One region of the Vibrio sp. V30_P3S12P165 genome, then DNA from elsewhere that is predicted to be linked to it. Evidence: predicted binding sites of a transcription regulator. Region 1 holds the regulator's gene; each other region holds the start of a gene.
The links. The regulator CRP, encoded in region 1, controls carbon source genes, mostly activating them, when cyclic AMP is high. The targets are predictions, from matches to a motif close to TGTGANNNNNNTCACA.

Region 2: a site for CRP is predicted at 4,079-4,094, ahead of cytR (DNA-binding transcriptional regulator CytR). Genes of this name have one in related genera too.
Region 3: a site for CRP is predicted at 3,763-3,778, ahead of CAG57_RS07360 (NupC/NupG family nucleoside CNT transporter). Genes of this name have one in related genera too.

What each region holds. Positions count from the first base shown of each region.
Region 1 covers NZ_WXWH01000055.1:98,076-103,993, forward strand. Annotated here, with positions in the region: gene CAG57_RS11400 (YheU family protein) at 1-175, shown strand, start outside; gene CAG57_RS11405 (phosphoribulokinase) at 280-1,149, shown strand; gene crp (cAMP-activated global transcriptional regulator CRP) at 1,391-2,023, shown strand; gene CAG57_RS11415 (DUF1338 domain-containing protein) at 2,085-2,882, opposite strand; gene astD (succinylglutamate-semialdehyde dehydrogenase) at 2,918-4,381, opposite strand; gene astA (arginine N-succinyltransferase) at 4,399-5,418, opposite strand; gene CAG57_RS11430 (aspartate aminotransferase family protein) at 5,568-5,918, opposite strand, start outside.
Region 2 covers NZ_WXWH01000060.1:47,066-52,983, reverse strand. Annotated here, with positions in the region: gene CAG57_RS12295 (malic enzyme-like NAD(P)-binding protein) at 1-1,090, opposite strand, end outside; gene rpmE (50S ribosomal protein L31) at 1,367-1,585, opposite strand; gene priA (primosomal protein N') at 1,829-4,030, shown strand; gene cytR (DNA-binding transcriptional regulator CytR) at 4,249-5,292, shown strand; gene CAG57_RS12275 (SPOR domain-containing protein) at 5,416-5,918, shown strand, end outside.
Region 3 covers NZ_WXWH01000036.1:1,583-7,500, reverse strand. Annotated here, with positions in the region: gene deoA (thymidine phosphorylase) at 1-1,051, opposite strand, end outside; gene deoC (deoxyribose-phosphate aldolase) at 1,146-1,925, opposite strand; gene CAG57_RS07360 (NupC/NupG family nucleoside CNT transporter) at 2,362-3,618, opposite strand; gene CAG57_RS07355 (TatD family hydrolase) at 3,815-4,630, opposite strand; gene CAG57_RS16050 (hypothetical protein) at 4,602-4,808, opposite strand; gene yaaA (peroxide stress protein YaaA) at 4,819-5,592, opposite strand; gene CAG57_RS07345 (alanine/glycine:cation symporter family protein) at 5,692-5,918, opposite strand, start outside.

The DNA.
Region 1 (5,918 bases):
CTTAGAGAATTTAATCCGAGAATTTGTATTAAGAGAAGGGACAGACTACGGTGAAACAGAGGTGAGCTTGCAAGATAAAATCGAGCAAGTAAAGCACCAACTGGAAACAGGAGAAGCGGTGATCGTCTATTCAGAATTACATGAAACGATCGATATCAAAAGTAAAATTCGCTAATTGAGTGTGAATCTGCCATTTTCTGCGGCGAATTTTCCATGATATAGTGAAAACTAACAACACGGTCGCTGTGACCTGTTGAGGATTTATAGACAAGGTTTGTCATGTCAGCAAAATACCCTATTATTGCCGTCACTGGCTCTTCAGGCGCAGGAACCACCACGACATCAGAAGCATTTCGGAAAATGTTCAATATGATGAACATTAAACCCGCTTGGGTCGAAGGAGACAGTTTTCATCGTTTTACCCGCCCAGAAATGGATATTGAAATTCGAAAAGCGCGTGAACAAGGTCGCCACATCAGTTATTTTGGCCCACAAGCGAATGATTTTCCCGCGCTACAAGAATTTTTTCGGGAATATGGTAAATCAGGTACGGGTCAAATTCGCCGTTACCTGCATACGTTTGATGAAGCCGTTCCCTATAATCAAATGCCCGGTACCTTTACCCCGTGGCAACAGCTGCCTGAAGATACTGATGTATTGTTTTATGAAGGACTTCATGGCGGAGTTGTCGATGGCGAAATCAATGTTGCGCAGCATGTTGACTTTTTGATAGGCATGGTACCGATTGTCAATTTAGAATGGATTCAAAAATACGTTCGAGATACCCGTGATAGAGGTCATTCGCGAGAAGCGGTCATGGACTCCATCGTTCGCTCAATGGATGATTACCTTAATTACATCACGCCACAATTTTCTCGCACGCACATTAACTTTCAACGTGTTCCAACGGTTGACACTTCTAATCCACTGAACGCCAAAGGCATTCCTAGCTTAGATGAAAGTTTTGTGGTGATTCGACTGCGAGGGATCAAGAATGTCGATTATCCTTATCTATTAGCGATGATAGACGGTTCATTTATGTCTCGCCACAACACCATCGTTGTCCCCGGTGGAAAAATGAGCTTTACCATGGAGTTAATCGTTCGACCACTACTGCAACAGTTGATTGAATCGGGCAAAATTGGTTAATCATTCCGTGCTAATGACGATTACTTTTCATACCGTGATCATGTGCACACTTTTGCTTAGATTATCCGTACTTTGATACGATTAAAATCAAGAAATCGCCTGAGAAAAAGGATACTATTCCATACCGAACACAAGATAGCTTGCAGCAATTAGGAAGTCCTCTTATTCTAGTTAACCCATTAAGGCTTCGCTAAAATATATGGACAGCAGCGAGCATACCCTGCAGAGGAAGTGAGATATTATGGTTCTAGGTAAACCTCAAACCGACCCAACACTAGAGTGGTTTCTTTCACATTGTCATATTCATAAGTACCCTTCTAAAAGCACGCTGATTCATGCGGGCGAAAAGGCAGAAACTTTGTACTACATTGTCAAAGGGTCTGTTGCGGTACTGATTAAAGATGAAGAAGGTAAAGAGATGATTCTTTCTTACCTTAACCAAGGTGATTTCATCGGCGAGCTTGGTTTGTTCGAAGAAGATCAAGAACGTACCGCTTGGGTTCGAGCTAAATCGCCTTGTGAAGTGGCAGAGATCTCATTTAAAAAATTCCGCCAATTGATTCAAGTTAACCCTGATATTCTGATGCGTTTGTCAGGCCAAATGGCCCGTCGTCTGCAAGTCACCAGCCAAAAAGTTGGCGACCTTGCCTTCTTAGACGTGACTGGTCGTATTGCGCAAACGCTTCTCAACCTAGCAAAACAACCTGATGCAATGACTCATCCTGATGGGATGCAAATCAAAATCACTCGTCAGGAAATTGGCCAAATCGTCGGTTGTTCACGTGAAACTGTGGGTCGTATTTTAAAAATGCTGGAAGAGCAAAACTTAATTTCAGCACACGGCAAAACCATTGTCGTTTACGGTACCCGCTAGCGATATTAAATAACAGATGCACAAAGCTACTTTATTCATTTTAAAGTAGCTTTTTATTTGGTCACGACTTTCTATCTGTGCTCTCAAAAATTTTATCGGCAGAAGCGGCAACAAAGCCTTGATAGAGTTGTCCATTTACCATTGGATAACGTTTAGCAAATTCATAAAAACCACCAGGAATCACTTCAACACCTTCGTGAAACGATACTGGCACCTTATCGGCCATGGTCGAGGACTGTTCTAGTAATACTTCTGGGGTTCCTTTCACTTCACCGCCATGTTCGTTAATGGTGAAGCCTGCCTGACGTAAATGGTCATTGACCGCTTTAACCTGATTGAATGCCTTGAGCTGATTCACACTGACCGTAAAGTGATTTGCCCCATAGCCATGAGCCGCTAACCATGCCGCATATTCGCTCTCTTTGGCTAAGATTTGATAATCAGCAAACGAGAGATCCCATAGACGGCCTGCGTAAAGAAAGTCGACATGATCAAAACGAGACGTATCCACTTGAGCCACTAACTTAGCGACTATCGCTTGTAACTCAGCTGAACACGCTTCAACTTTTAATTCACTAATAAACACTTTCGGCTGCTTAGGATCTGAGTGCTCGTAATGCTTAGCGACTAACTTTTTGCTCTCAAACAAATAATCACCACACGCTTGATAACCTAAGGCTAGAAAAGGCTGAGCTAAAGTATTCATGCCCAGCGGTGCGATATTAAAGGTTCGTAAAGCAATATGGTCATTGATTAGCGGAAAACCTTCTTGTAGTAACTGATGCACTTGCTGCGCAGAAGGACAAAGTCGTGTGGTGTAATCAGCCCATAAGGCTTGGAATAATTCATCAACAGTCATAGCGTCTCCTTATTTTTACCCAACCATTTACTCGTTTATAGGATAAGCTCGATCCCAGGCGCTAAAGTCGTGGGCAATTGTGTGCTTTCCCCTTCCATCGAAGCCATAGGATAAGCGCAATAATCTGCCGCATAATACGCACTAGGACGTAAGTTTCCAGAAGCACCGGGGCCACCAAAAGGCGCATCACCACTGGCTCCGGTCAATGGGCGGTTACGGTTGACAATTCCGGCACGAATATGATCGATAAAATAGCGCCACTCTGTATCGTCGGTAGAAATCAGCCCCGCAGACAACCCAAAACGAGTCTGATTCGCAAATGCGACAGCTTGCTCGAACGTCTGATAACGGACCACTTGCAGCAATGGGCCAAAATATTCTTCATCGGGTAAATTATCGATTTCCGTCACATCAAGAATGGCGGGAGTAACAAACGCAAAATGAGTCAACTGAGCCGCCAACAATGGCTTAGCTCCGAGCGAACATAAATGTTTCTGTGCTTGAATCATTGCCCGTGCTGCGGCAACCGAGATTAACGGCCCCATAAAAGGAGCAGGCTCGGCAAACGGTTCATCAATGATTAAATTGGCCGCAGTACTAACCAACTTCGCTAGCAGTCGATCGTCAGATTCATCAGCAGGAAGATACAAGCGACGAGCACAAGTACAACGCTGCCCTGCACTAATAAAGGCAGATTGAATAATAGTATAAACGGTGGCATCAATCTCACCATACTGCTTCGACACCACCAACGGGTTGTTACCACCCATTTCTAATGCCAACATTTTCTCAGGTTGACCAGCAAACTGACGGTGTAAGAGATGGCCAGTATTGGCGCTCCCCGTGAACAGTAATCCATCAATATTCGCAGAACTTGCTAGCGCAATGCCCGTCTCTTTACCACCTTGCACAAGGTTCAGCACACCATCGGGTAATCCCGCTTGTTGCCAAAGCTTGGCCGCTAATTCGCCACACCAAGGTGTTTGTTCTGAAGGTTTAAATACGACCGTATTACCCGCCAATAAAGCCGGAACAATATGTCCATTCGGTAGATGAACAGGAAAGTTATAAGGGCCAAATACCGCCATGACTCCCAGCGGGCGATGACGTAACACTAGTTGACTTCCCGCAGTTGCACGGTGTTGTTCCCCTGTGCGATCTTGATAAGCCCGAATGGAAATGGCAATTTTTCCCGCCATCGCTGCAGCTTCAGTGCGTGCTTCCCATAACGGTTTTCCGGTCTCTTTAGCGATGATTTCTGCGATATTTTCACTATTGGCTTGAACAAGATCAGCAAAGCGGAGCAGGATTTGCTCTCGCTCATGATAGGGACAATTTTTCCAACGAATAAAGGCCGAACGGGCCGCTGCAATCGCTTGCTCTACTTGAACTTGACTCGCACTATTTCCTTGCCAAATTACGCAACCGTTATATGAACTGAGTGAGGAAAAAACCTCTCCATCACCAGCTAACCATTGCCCATTAATCCATTGTGTCATGATCTTGCCCCTTTATTTTATTGCGCTAGAATCCGCAACCAGTCTCCTTGCTCGACCTCTAGTACTTTCGCGACGTCAGGTGTAATGATCACCACCTCACGTTCTCGGTTATAGCCCGCCTTGGCTGCCGTTGCCCGAAAATTCTCAAAGGTACAATTACACATTAAGTAATCTTGCCCACTAGCATGGCGAGCCACTTCAACTCGAGCCCGTACGGAGTGACGCACAGACTCAATGTGACGAAGGTCACATTCTACTGTTGGGCCGGCATCAAAAATGTCGACATAATTACGACAAGTAAACCCCTCTTGTTCAAGCAAAGCTAATGCTGGTCGAGTATTGTCATGCACTTGCCCGATCACCGCTTGCGCTTCTGGACTGAGCAAGTTGATATAAATCGGTAGCTTTGGCATCAAATCAGCAATAAAACCTTTTTTACCAATACCGGTCAGATAGTCAGCCAGTGTAAAGTCAATCGAGAAAAAGTGCTGTTGTAACCACTGCCAGAAGGGAGAGTTACCCTTGTCATCCGAAACGCCGCGCATTTCCGCAAAAATAGTTTGCGAGAAGCGCTCTGGATGCTCTGCCATCATTAAAAAACGGCTTTTCGATAACAAACGGCCATTTAAGCCTTGGCGGTAAGGCTCACGTAGGAATAATGTACATATTTCACTGCACCCAGTGTAATTATTGCCAAACGTCAACAGTTTAACCGTATTATGCACCCCCAACTTATGAGATGAATGGACAATGGTACTGATATGATAGGAATAACTCGGGCGATCCCAACCAACAGCCGCTTCAATTCCGGTTGTCCCCACCACCTCACCCGTCTCTGAATCCACCCCAACCATCAGATAGCCTTCATCACTCGGATATAACACCTCTGCTTTGGCAAAGCTATATTCTGAGTGCTCGATGCGTTTCGTTAGCAGTTCTTGATTGACCGGCAATGAAGTAAAGCCATAACCGGACTCTACCGCACAAGTATGTAAAGCGTCGAAGTCTGAGATGGCAATTGGACGAATAACTAGCATCAATATTCCCTCCTGACGCATGAAGAATCTAGGGTTTGTTGACCTTTCGCGATTAAATTTTGTTCGAAAGGTCAACTGCCCCTAGGGAGAGAGATGAAACCTAGAGGCACACCCACCGGCTCCATGGTGGATGTAGTGAATCAAGCGATCTAAACCAGTGAAGCAATCGCTTGATCCAATTTTTCCAAACCAAGTTCGATCTCTTGCTGACTAATAATCAGCGATGGGGTAATGCGTATTACACTGGCTCCCGCCACCAAGATCATTAAACCTTGTTGACCGGCTGCGACAAGAATCTCTCTTGCTCGGCCTTGCCATTGCTCATTAAGCTCGGCACCAACCAATAGACCTTTCCCTCGAATTTCTTTAAAAACTTGATACTTATCGTTTATTTTAGCCAAACCTTGACGGATCCATTCGCCACGCTTAACAACCCCTGCTAGCGTCTCTGGCTGACTCACAATCTGCACGACCGCTTCTGCAACGGCACATGCTAATGG
Region 2 (5,918 bases), on a different contig from region 1:
CTTTGGCTAATTGACGAATGGCCTCCACAGCCGCTAATTTCATCTCATCATTAATCTCGCTGGCTCGTACATCCAGTGCACCTCGGAAAATGAACGGGAAGCAGAGTACGTTATTCACTTGGTTTGGATAATCACTGCGGCCGGTACCCATGATCAAATCATCGCGAACTTGATGGGCTAATTGCGGTTTAATTTCTGGATCTGGGTTAGAACAAGCAAAGATGACGGGGTTGTCTGCCATTAATTTTAATGCTTCAGGTGGCAGTAAATTCGGGCCAGATACGCCAAGGAATAAATCGGCACCCGCAATCACATCTTCCAGAGTCCGTTTATCAGTGTTGTTGGCAAATAAGGCTTTATATTGATTGAGATCGTCTCGGCGAGTATGAATCACTCCTTTGCGATCCAACATATAAATTTTTTCACGCATTGCACCACATTTAATCAGTAGCTCCATACAAGCAACAGCCGCTGCGCCAGCCCCTAAGCAGACAATAATGCAATCTTTGAGTTGTTTCCCTTGCAGTTCAATGGCATTGAGCATGCCTGCTGCGGTCACAATCGCGGTTCCGTGTTGATCATCATGAAATACGGGCACGTCACAGCGTTCGATTAGGCGACGTTCGATTTCAAAGCAGTCTGGTGCTTTAATATCTTCTAAGTTGATACCACCAAAAGAGTCGGCGATATTGGCGACAGTATCGACAAATTCATCAATGGTGCGGTGTTTGACTTCAATATCAATCGAATCAAGATTAGCAAAACGCTTAAACAGGAGCGCTTTCCCTTCCATAACGGGTTTGGAAGCCATTGGGCCAAGGTTTCCTAATCCTAAGATGGCGGTGCCATTCGAAATGACGGCAACCATATTGCCTTTCCCGGTGTATTTGTAGACATTGTCAGCATTCTGTGCAATTTCACGGACAGGTTCAGCAACACCTGGACTGTAAGCCAGCGCAAGGTCGGCAGCCGAATCGGCTGGCTTAGTTAAAGCAATCGCAATTTTTCCCGGCGTTGGGAACGCGTGATAATCAAGGGCGCTTTGGCGAAATGCATCTTCTGGAGAAAGGTCTTGCTGGTCTTCTGACATAGGGAGGTTCTCTTATGGTTTTGTTAACGAACGACTCATTCTAAAGGATGTCAGACAAACTGCCTAGGTAGGATTGTGCTTAAACCGAGCAAAGCTGGTTTGATTTAATCTGATAAGACCAGCTTACCCGCTATATTCGTTGTGGTATCTGGCAATCGGTGGCGGCGGAAAGGGAGCCCATGGCATAAGAACCCGCGCTACAAAACAAACAAAAAGGACGCCGTAGCGTCCTTGGGTAATCTTTGCTTAAACTCGCGATTACTTTTTGCTTGGCGATTACTTTTTACTTGATAGTGCGCCAAAACGTTTGTTAAAGCGATCAACACGGCCACCAGTATCAACGATACGTTGTTTACCAGTATAGAATGGGTGGCATTTGTCACAAACGTCAAGATAGATGCTTTCTTTACCAAGAGTTGATTGGAAAGTGAAAGCGTTGCCGCAAGAGCAAGTTGCGCTAACTTCTTTATATTCTGGGTGGATACCAGCTTTCATGGGATAACCTCAAATGTAGGCCGTGTCGCTATCCGAATCATTGCCGGACACCACACGTAATGTTAATGATACTGTTCAGATGCCAGTAAGATACTACGCATCTTTAAGGCGCGATATAGTAATGAATCCTCGCTACAGGATCAACAGGTTTCGACGCTATTTTCACCACTTTTGTTAGTCGAATTTCTTAGCATCATCCAGTAGACTGTGCTTTCTGCTCCTTTTTGACGGCTGACGATAGTTATGCGCCCAACCATTGCTCGTGTTGCTTTACCTGTTCCTCTTGATAAGCAATTTGACTATTTGATTCCCTCTCACCTGTTTCCATTAATTGGAGGGCGAGTGTTGGTGCCTTTTCGGCGACAAACGCTAGTGGGCGTGGTCACGGCCTTGGTGTCAGAGTCTGATTTTCCACTCACGCAGTTAAAATCGATTCAATCAGTATTGGATACTCAACCATTGTGGCCAGATAAACTGTACACATTACTTCAGTGGTGCAGTCAGTTTTACCAATACCCGCTTGGCGAAACGTTAGCCAATGCTTTACCGAGTGCTTTACGTAAAGGCAAGGTGGCCGAGTTTGCAGTGAGTAAAGAGTGGTGCTTGACTGAGCTGGGACGAAACCAACTTATGCAGGGGTTTGGACGAGCGATCAAGCAAGCACAAGTAATCAAGTTATTGCAAGCGGGCCCGTTATCTCATCAAAGGTTGCTGGATGAAGGCGTCATCAGTAGTACACTCAATGCCCTTCGCGACAAGCAGTGGATTGATGTGAAAGAGCAAGCGCCATACGTTGAGCCTTGGCCTGAACACATTGAAGCTAAGGTGGATAAACCGCAAGTCAATCAAGAGCAGGCGATCGCCATTGCCACCGTGAATAGCCAAAGCGGTTTTGCTTGCTATCTGTTGCAAGGCGTGACGGGATCGGGCAAAACGGAAGTCTATCTTAATTTGATTAAACCGGTTTTGGAGCAGGGTAAGCAAGCGTTGGTTCTCGTCCCTGAAATCGGGTTAACACCACAAACGATTCAGCGTTTTCGGGAGCGGTTTACCGTTCCTGTGGTGGTTATCCACTCTGGGTTAAATGAAACTGAGCGTTTGAATGCCTGGTTGGCGGCACGAGATAAGGTGGCTGGGATCATCATTGGTACGCGTTCAGCGTTGCTGACTCCCTTTGCTGAACTGGGCATTATTATTGTCGATGAAGAGCATGATAGCTCTTATAAACAACAAGATAGCTTACGTTACCATGCGCGAGATGTTGCTGTGATGCGAGCAAATCTTGAGCAAGTAGCGATTGTGTTAGGTAGTGCGACTCCCGCATTAGAAACCTTGCATAATGCATTAATTGGTAAATATCACCATTTACAATTAACTCAGCGGGCAGGCGTGGCACTGCCGACGAAAAACCGAGTGCTGGACATTAAGGGAGAGTATCTCGAAAGTGGCTTATCTGCGCCTTTGATTGCCGAAATGCGTCGTCATTTAGCGCAAGGGAGTCAGGTGCTGTTGTTTTTGAATCGGCGAGGTTATTCTCCGGCACTTATGTGTCATGAGTGTGGTTGGATTGCCGACTGTCAGCGTTGCGATGCTTATTATACTTATCATCAAAACAGTAACGAAATTCGTTGTCACCATTGTGGTTCACAACGGGCTGTTATTCAACATTGCCAGCATTGTGGTTCTACGCAGCTGGTCACGGTTGGGGTAGGAACCGAGCAACTAGAGCAACAACTTGCTCACCTTTTTCCTGACTATCGAACCATTCGTATTGATCGAGACAGCACGCGTCGCAAAGGCAGTTTAGAATCAGCCTTAACGGCTATTCGTGATAATCGGTATCAGATTTTGATTGGCACTCAGATGTTGGCGAAAGGTCATCACTTCCCCAATGTCACCTTAGTCGCCTTACTGGATGTTGATGGCTCGCTATACAGTAGTGATTTTCGGGCCGCCGAGCGTTTAGCGCAGTTGTTTATCCAAGTTGCCGGCCGGGCTGGGCGTGCTAGTAAACCAGGAGAGGTGGTTTTACAGACGCATCATCCAGAGCATCGTTTACTACAAGCTTTACTACACAAAGGGTATGATGATTTTGCGCATACCGCATTAGCTGAGCGGCAGGTAGCACAACTGCCTCCTTACACCTATTTAACGTTATTTCGTGCAGAGGCTAATCAATCGGCGCGGGTGGAAACCTTTTTAAGGCAAGTGCGTGAAACGTTACAAGTTCATCCTCTTTTTGCACAAGGGGCGGTGGTGTTGGGGCCAACGCCAGCACCACTGGCCAAGCGAGCGGGCAAATATCGCTGGCAACTTTTGCTGCAAGCTCCAACGCGTAGCGTTATGCAACGTCTATTGACCAGCGCCAAATCAGCTATTCAGTCATTACCCTTAGCCAGTAAAGTACGTTGGAGCATGGATATTGAGCCTCAAGATTTAAGTTGACCAATGTGACGCGTACAGTGGTGAAGAAGAAACTGAAAACTCCTTGTTCGTGATAGCGGTCACACTTACAATGCAAATTTTGTTAATTAAGCCGTAACTTTCTCTACAGAAAACAATACACTATCAACACGATAGCGTCAGTGAATCGTTTTCGTTCAGTGCACTAAAGCTGAATTAATCAGCTTGTGGTTGGCTTGTGCTGGAACAACCGCGAAACGCTGGCCCCAAGATTAAGAGAAAGAGAGGATAAACTTAACATGGCGACAATGAAGGATGTTGCCCAGCTTGCAGGCGTATCTACCGCAACGGTATCTCGTGCGTTGATGAACCCTGAAAAGGTCTCCACTTCGACCCGAAAACGGGTGGAAGAGGCGGTGTTAGAAGCTGGCTATTCCCCCAATTCTTTAGCACGTAATCTACGACGTAATGAATCCAAAACCATTGTGGCGATTGTGCCGGATATTTGTGATCCCTACTACACCGAGATCATTCGCGGCATTGAAGATGCGGCGATGGAACACGGTTATCTGGTATTATTGGGCGATAGTGGCCAACAGCGAAAACGGGAAAGCTCTTTTGTCAATTTAGTTTTTACTAAACAAGCGGATGGTATGCTATTACTGGGAGCCGATTTGCCTTTTGATGTCAGTAAGTCAGAGCAAAAAAATCTGCCGCCTATGGTGATGGCGTGTGAATATGCACCTGAGCTTGAACTACCAACAGTCCATATTGATAACCTGACCTCTGCATTTGAAGCCGTTAACTATTTGACCCAAATGGGACATAAGCGAGTCGCTCAAATCAGCGGCCCTGAAGGTGCGGTGCTGTGCGAATTTCGCCAGCAAGGTTATCAGCAGGCTTTGCGTCGAGCCGGTTTGACGAAAAACCCAACCTATCATGTTGTAGGTGATTTTACCTTTGATTCTGGTGCTAGAGCCGTTCGTCAATTATTGGCTTTATCTGAGCCGCCGACCGCAATTTTTTGCCATAACGATGCAATGGCGATCGGTGCCATGCAAGAAGCCAAACGGCTCGGATTACGAGTTCCGCAAGATTTATCAGTGGTAGGGTTTGATGACATTCAATTCGCACAATATTGCGATCCACCGTTAACCACGATTTCTCAACCACGTTATGAAATTGGCCGCCAAGCGATGTTTATGATGTTAGAACTCTTACGTGGTCATGATGTACAGGCGGGCTCTCGACTGCTAGAGACGCACTTAGTGATTAGAGACAGCACTGCGCCACCGAGAACATGATAATGGCGGATGGTGGATTGGCTTGAGTCATATGACTGACTGGTTTACGGATACTTTGCTGCTGTTATCTGTCCTTAAACTGCATTAACATATGAGTCAAACTGTCAACTTTTGAATTTGTCTGTGGCGAATAAAGATTATGTAAGGCGTGGTCGTAGCCCCAAAAAGCCGACCAAAAAAACAGCACGTGGTCGTAAACCCTGGCGGAGCGGGTTATTGGCACTTATTTTACTGAGTGGCTTTATTTATGGTCTCTATCGGTTAAGCTTAGCACCCGAGTCACCGGCTCCCCAAAGTGCTGGTAGACAGCAAAGTCAATCGAGTAAAACTCAGACTCAAACTATACCGCCCCGGCCAACAGAAAAGTGGGATTATGTTGAGTCGTTACCGAATCGTGAGATTGAGGTGATCGCCAAAGAGCAAGTCATTTCCGAAATCCCTTACATCATGCAGTGTGGCGCTTATAAGACGCTGCAACAAGCAGAAACTCGAAAATTAGATATTGCCTTTCAGGGTTTGAGTAGCAAAATTCGTAAGAAAGAAAATAGTAGTTGGTATCGAGTCGTTTTGGGCCCTTATACCTTTAAACGTGACGCAGAGCGTGACCGACATAAATTACAGCGTGC
Region 3 (5,918 bases), on a different contig from region 1:
CAGCATAAACCGGTTTGATCACCTGCGCTTTGTCTAAATAACGTTGATAATTTTCAATCAAGTCATGAGGGCCACCCAGTCCTGCCACCATTTTTCCAAACCGTTCTGCCGCTTGTCCGTTATCGAGCACGGCTTGTAACTTGGTACGTGCGTCTTGAGGATCGTTGGCTAATTTAGCCAACAGTAACATCTCAATACACGAGGCCATGGTTACCTCAAATAAGCGAGGGTTACGATATTCACCAGTTAAAAAGCGTATGGCTTCACGCACCTCTAACGCATTACCTGCCGATGAAGCCAATACTTGGTTCATATCGGTTAAAATAGCCGTAGTCTTGGTACCTGCACCATTCGCCACTGCCACGATCGATTTAGCCAATTCTTCAGAGGCTTGATAGGTTGGCATAAACGCGCCAGAACCGACTTTGACGTCCATCACTAAGGCATCGAGACCGGCTGCGAGTTTTTTCGATAAAATCGATGCTGTAATTAATGAGATATTATCCACCGTGGCGGTGATATCACGCGTCGCATAGACCCGCTTATCCGCAGGGGCTAGATTGCCCGTTTGGCCAATGATCGCCACGCCGGCCTGTTTAGTCACTTCACCAAACCGCTCATTGGTTGGCATAATGTTGTAACCGGGAATCGCCTCTAATTTATCGAGCGTACCCCCGGTATGACCTAAACCTCGCCCTGAAATCATTGGCACATAACCACCACAAGCGGCCACCATAGGGCCGAGCATTAATGAGGTCACATCCCCAACCCCACCGGTCGAGTGTTTATCAACGATTGGGCCATCAAAGTTCATGTGCGTCCAATCGATAACCATCCCCGAATCACGCATAGCACAAGTCAATGCAATGCGCTCAGGCATGGTCATTTCTTGGAAATAAATGGCCATCGCAAAGGCAGCAATTTGCCCTTCTGAAACGCTATTATCAGCCACACCTTGGATGAAAAAGTAGATTTCTTCACGGGTTAAAACTTCGCCGTCACGCTTGCGACGGATGATCTCTTGCGGTAAAAATGCATGAGATATAGACATAAGCGCCTCCCAAGCTCTCGATAAGAGCCATGGTCTAAATCGTGTATAGAAGATTTAGGTGGCGAGATTCGCCACCGATAGATAAACCAGAAACTTAGTAAGCGGTAGGATCAGCCTGTTGCTCTGAAACGCCTAATGTATTGAGGAGATTGGTCAATAAACTAGAAGCACCAAAGCGATAATGGCGGCTATCAACCCAATGATCCCCTAAGATTTCATCTGCCATGGCTAAGTAGAGAGCAGCATCTTCAGCGCTACGAACACCACCTGCAGGTTTAAAACCGACCTGCTTCGCCACGCCCATATCACGAATAACTTCTAACATCATTCGAGCATACTCAGGGGTCGCATTGACAGGCACTTTACCGGTTGAAGTTTTGATAAAATCAGCCCCAGCCTCAATTGCAATTTGCGAGGCTTGTTTAATCAATGCTTCTTCTTTTAGTTCACCGGTTTCAATAATGACTTTTAGCAGAACATGATTGCCACAAGCGTTTTTACACGCTTTGACCAAATCAAAACCCACCTGCTGATTGCCCGCCATCAAAGCGCGGTAAGGAAACACAACATCAACCTCATCGGCACCATAAGCTATTGCAGCCTTAGTTTCAGCAACTGCGATATCAATATCATCATTACCGTGGGGAAAGTTCGTTACCGTCGCAATTCGAATTTCTGGGGTTCCCTGCTCGCGAAGGGTCTTCTTAGCAATAGGAATAAAGCGAGGGTAAATACAAATAGCTGCCGTATTACCCACGGGACTTTTAGCATCATGACAAAGTTGGATAACTTTAGCATCAGTGTCATCGTCATTTAATGTTGTTAAGTCCATTAATTTGAGTGCACGTCGTGCTGCAGCTTTTAAATCGCTCATTTCTATCTCCGATCAATATATTCAATTAGTTCACTACTTAATGTGACGTTCACTCAACTAAGTAGCCACAAAATGAACGGACTTGGTTCCCTGAAGACTCGGTGCATCGCACCAATTGCTGTCCTTGTCACCGCACAGTACCAATAGGTATGGCACAACAATCTATGATTGCGGTGTCTATCTCGGGTAAATCATTTTACCCATGCTTGAATTTTACCGCTTGTCTCATCAAACATCGACATGACTGTCACTTCACTGACTACATGCTATAGCGGTTGCTCATAAAACGATAGCAAGATAGAAAGCGCAAACGGTTTGTATCTCAAAATAACCTAAGCCTAAACTCTTTGATGGGCTAAAAACACAAATTCCCCCGTAACAACTGCTTGCTACGGAGGAATAAGAGCTGGCGTCTATAAATTCAATTCCTAACCGGTTAGAAAGAAAGGAATAAGCCTGCGATGGTCGCTGCCATCAAGTTAGAGAGTGTGCCCGCAACCACCGCCTTGATACCCATGCGAGCAATATCGCCACGGCGTGAAGGTGCTAAGCTACCTAAGCCACCCAATAGAATTGCGATAGAAGATAAGTTCGCAAAACCACACAATGAAAAGGAAATAATCGCTTTGGTTTTTTCAGTCAATACCGCAGGCGCGGCATCGGTTAGATAAGGCGCAAACTGAGAATAAGCAACAAACTCATTGGCAACCGTTTTTAGACCAATAAACTCACCAGCAATGGTGGCTTCTTCCCATGGCACCCCAAGCATGAACGCTAAAGGAGAGAATAGCTGACCTAAAATCATTTCTAAGGTCAGTTCAGGCTTATCAAACCAACCACCGATACCACCAAGCATACCATTAATCAGAGCTATCAAACCGATAAAGGCAATCAACATCGCCCCCACATTAAGCGCTAATTGTAGGCCGGCAGAAGCACCACCTGCTGCTGCATCAATCACGTTAGCTGGCTTTTCATCTTCAGCCGCTTCAATGCCATGAATTTGGTCAACCGGCTTGTCGGTTTCAGGCATGATAATTTTTGCAAACAGTAACCCGCCGGGGGCAGCCATAAACGATGCAGCAACCAAGTATTCAATTTTAACACCCATTGAGGCATAACCGGCCAACACACCACCCGCAATCGAGGCTAAACCACCACACATCACAGCAAATAGCTCTGATTGAGTCATTTTCGGCACAAATGGGCGAACCACTAACGGAGCTTCAGTTTGCCCTACGAAAATGTTTGCCGCAGCAGACATCGATTCTGCACGAGAAGTTCCCAGCGCTTTTTGTAACCCGCCGCCTAGAATTCTAATGACCCACTGCATAACACCAAGATAATAAAGCACAGAGATCAAAGCAGAGAAGAAAATAAGTGTTGGAAGAACGCGGAATGCAAAGATGAATCCGCCCCCACCAAACAGCTCAAACATCTTCCCTGAAACTAATCCTCCGAACAAGAAGGATGTACCATCGTTACCATAGTTGATAACGCTCGATACTGCGTCAGAGAAGCCACGTAATAGTTCTTGTCCCCAAGGAACATAAAGAATAAATGCCCCTAAGGAAAATTGGATAGCAAAAGCGCCACCCACGGTTCTGAGATTGATAGCTTTACGGTTTGATGATAATAATACTGCGATAGCAAGTAAAAATATCATACCGATTAGGCTCATAAACAGGCTCATGGTTTATGACTTCCTTATAAGTTAAATATTGGCGTGTTACAAAAATGAAGCTCAAAAGCAGAGCAATTATACGCACCGCAATCAAGATAAAGTACCGCACCGTTCACACTTTATTATAAGATTCACTATACATTCACATATTTATGTGATTAAAGTCACCATTAATAACCCTATTGGCCAAGCGTGGAAAAATAAACTAGCTTGGTAGCTTGAATACTTGATGGCTATTTTGCCAAAGCTGATCAACTAATTGATAAGGTTCTTGTTGCTTGAGTAAAGCGAGTTCATTGAGGATTAATGGTAACTGGCTCGGAGTATTCGTGCGCCCTTGAAATCCAAATAATGGCATATCTGGAGAGTCGGTTTCTAGCACGAGATGTTCAAGCGGGATCGCCGCCACTGTTCGGCGAGTTTTTTTCGCTCTTGGATAAGTGATAACACCACCAATACCAAGTTTAAACCCTAATGCAATAAACTGTTTTGCTTCTTGTTCACTGCCGCTGAAAGCATGGATAACTCCACCTTGGGTAAAACGCGACTGTTTGAGGAGCTGTAATAAACGCTGATGGGTTTTCCGACTATGCAATATCACGGGTAACTGAGCGTTTTGTGCCATCGCTAGCTGCCTTGTTAAGATCATTTCTTGGTGCTGGGCTGTATCACTGATCATTGCATCTAAGCCGCACTCTCCGACAGCCACACAGGCATCACTCGCCTGCGCAAGATACAGCTCTAACCGATCAAAGCAATGACAAACGGGGAGAGAAGGCAAAAAGTGGGGGTGAATCCCTAACGCATAATAGAATATATCACCATGATATTTAGCGAGTCGTGCAACTGTGGCCCAATTCTGAGGGCCGACACTGGGAAGCAAAAACCGTATCACACCTTGCAGTTTAGCTCGCTCAAGTTCACACGCTAATCTCTGCTCAAAGATAGGCAGATCAAGGTGGCAGTGCGTATCAAACAGCCGATATTCCGACTCATTTAGCTTGGGATGATGTGACATCATCACTATGCTTCTCTGTTAAATCATTATACTTCTCTGTCAAATCACTATGCTTCTCTGTCGAATCATCGTATTTCTCTTGTCGATAAGGCACACAACTGCGTTTTTGCTCTGGAGTTAACCCCCATTGTTTACACCATGCATCGTAACGAGCGATAACATCTGATATCCACGGCCACATAAAATCTCCCTCACTGCTCGTCACGTTTGAATACAAGCTCAGTTGGGGTTGATTCTTGCTCATCAAAATAGTAACCAGCCACATTAAACTGAGTCAGTGCTTGTACCGAAGAAATTTGTTCATCAATAATATAACGCGCCATCATACCGCGTGCTTTTTTGGCATAAAAGCTGATCACTTTATATTGACCATTTTTATGATCTTTAAAGATAGGGGTAATAACCTGCGCATCCAATTGATTCACTTTAACCGCTTTAAAATATTCATTAGAGGCAAGATTGACTAAGACATGATCATCTTGAGCTTGAATAGCTTCATTGAGTTTATCCGTGATAATCTCTCCCCAGAATTGGTACAAATTACTACCGCGCGGGTTATCAAGTTTTGTCCCCATTTCTAATCGGTAAGGTTGCATCAGATCGAGCGGTTTTAGTACTCCATATAATCCAGAAAGTATTCGCAAATGCTGTTGAGCGAATGCTAAACCTTCATCGCTCAATGAATCAGCGGCTAAGCCTGTATAGACATCACCTTTGAAGGCAAAAATCGCTTGGCGTGCATTCTCAAAGCTAAAGTGTTCACTCCACTGGGCAAAACGAGCAACATTTAACCCAGCAATTTTATCGCTGACTTTCATTAACCGAGCGATATCCTCAGGCGTTAGCTGTCGACAAACATCGATTAAGGCTTGTGAATATTCAATCAATTCGGGTTGCGTGTAACTTTGGCTAGGCAGCGGGGACTCATAATCGAGCGTCTTTGCCGGTGAAACCACTATCAACATCGCTATATCCTATATTTGAGTTATTGAGCAACTTACTAGCCTACAAAAAAAGCCATGCATTGTCTGCATGGCTTTGACTATCTTTTTCATAGCGCATATCTATTGCGATTTATGATTATCCCAAATTCCATCTTCTAACTGAGATTTCAGCTCAGGGTAATCATTGGCATCAAACGTGGGAAGTTTTCCAGCTTTAAGCTGACGGTTATAATCTTTTGCCAATTTAACAACAATTCCTGATAACAATAAAATTGCCACTAAGTTAACAATCGCCATCAGTCCCATAGAGACATCCGCCATGGACCAGACAACCGGCAATGTGGCTA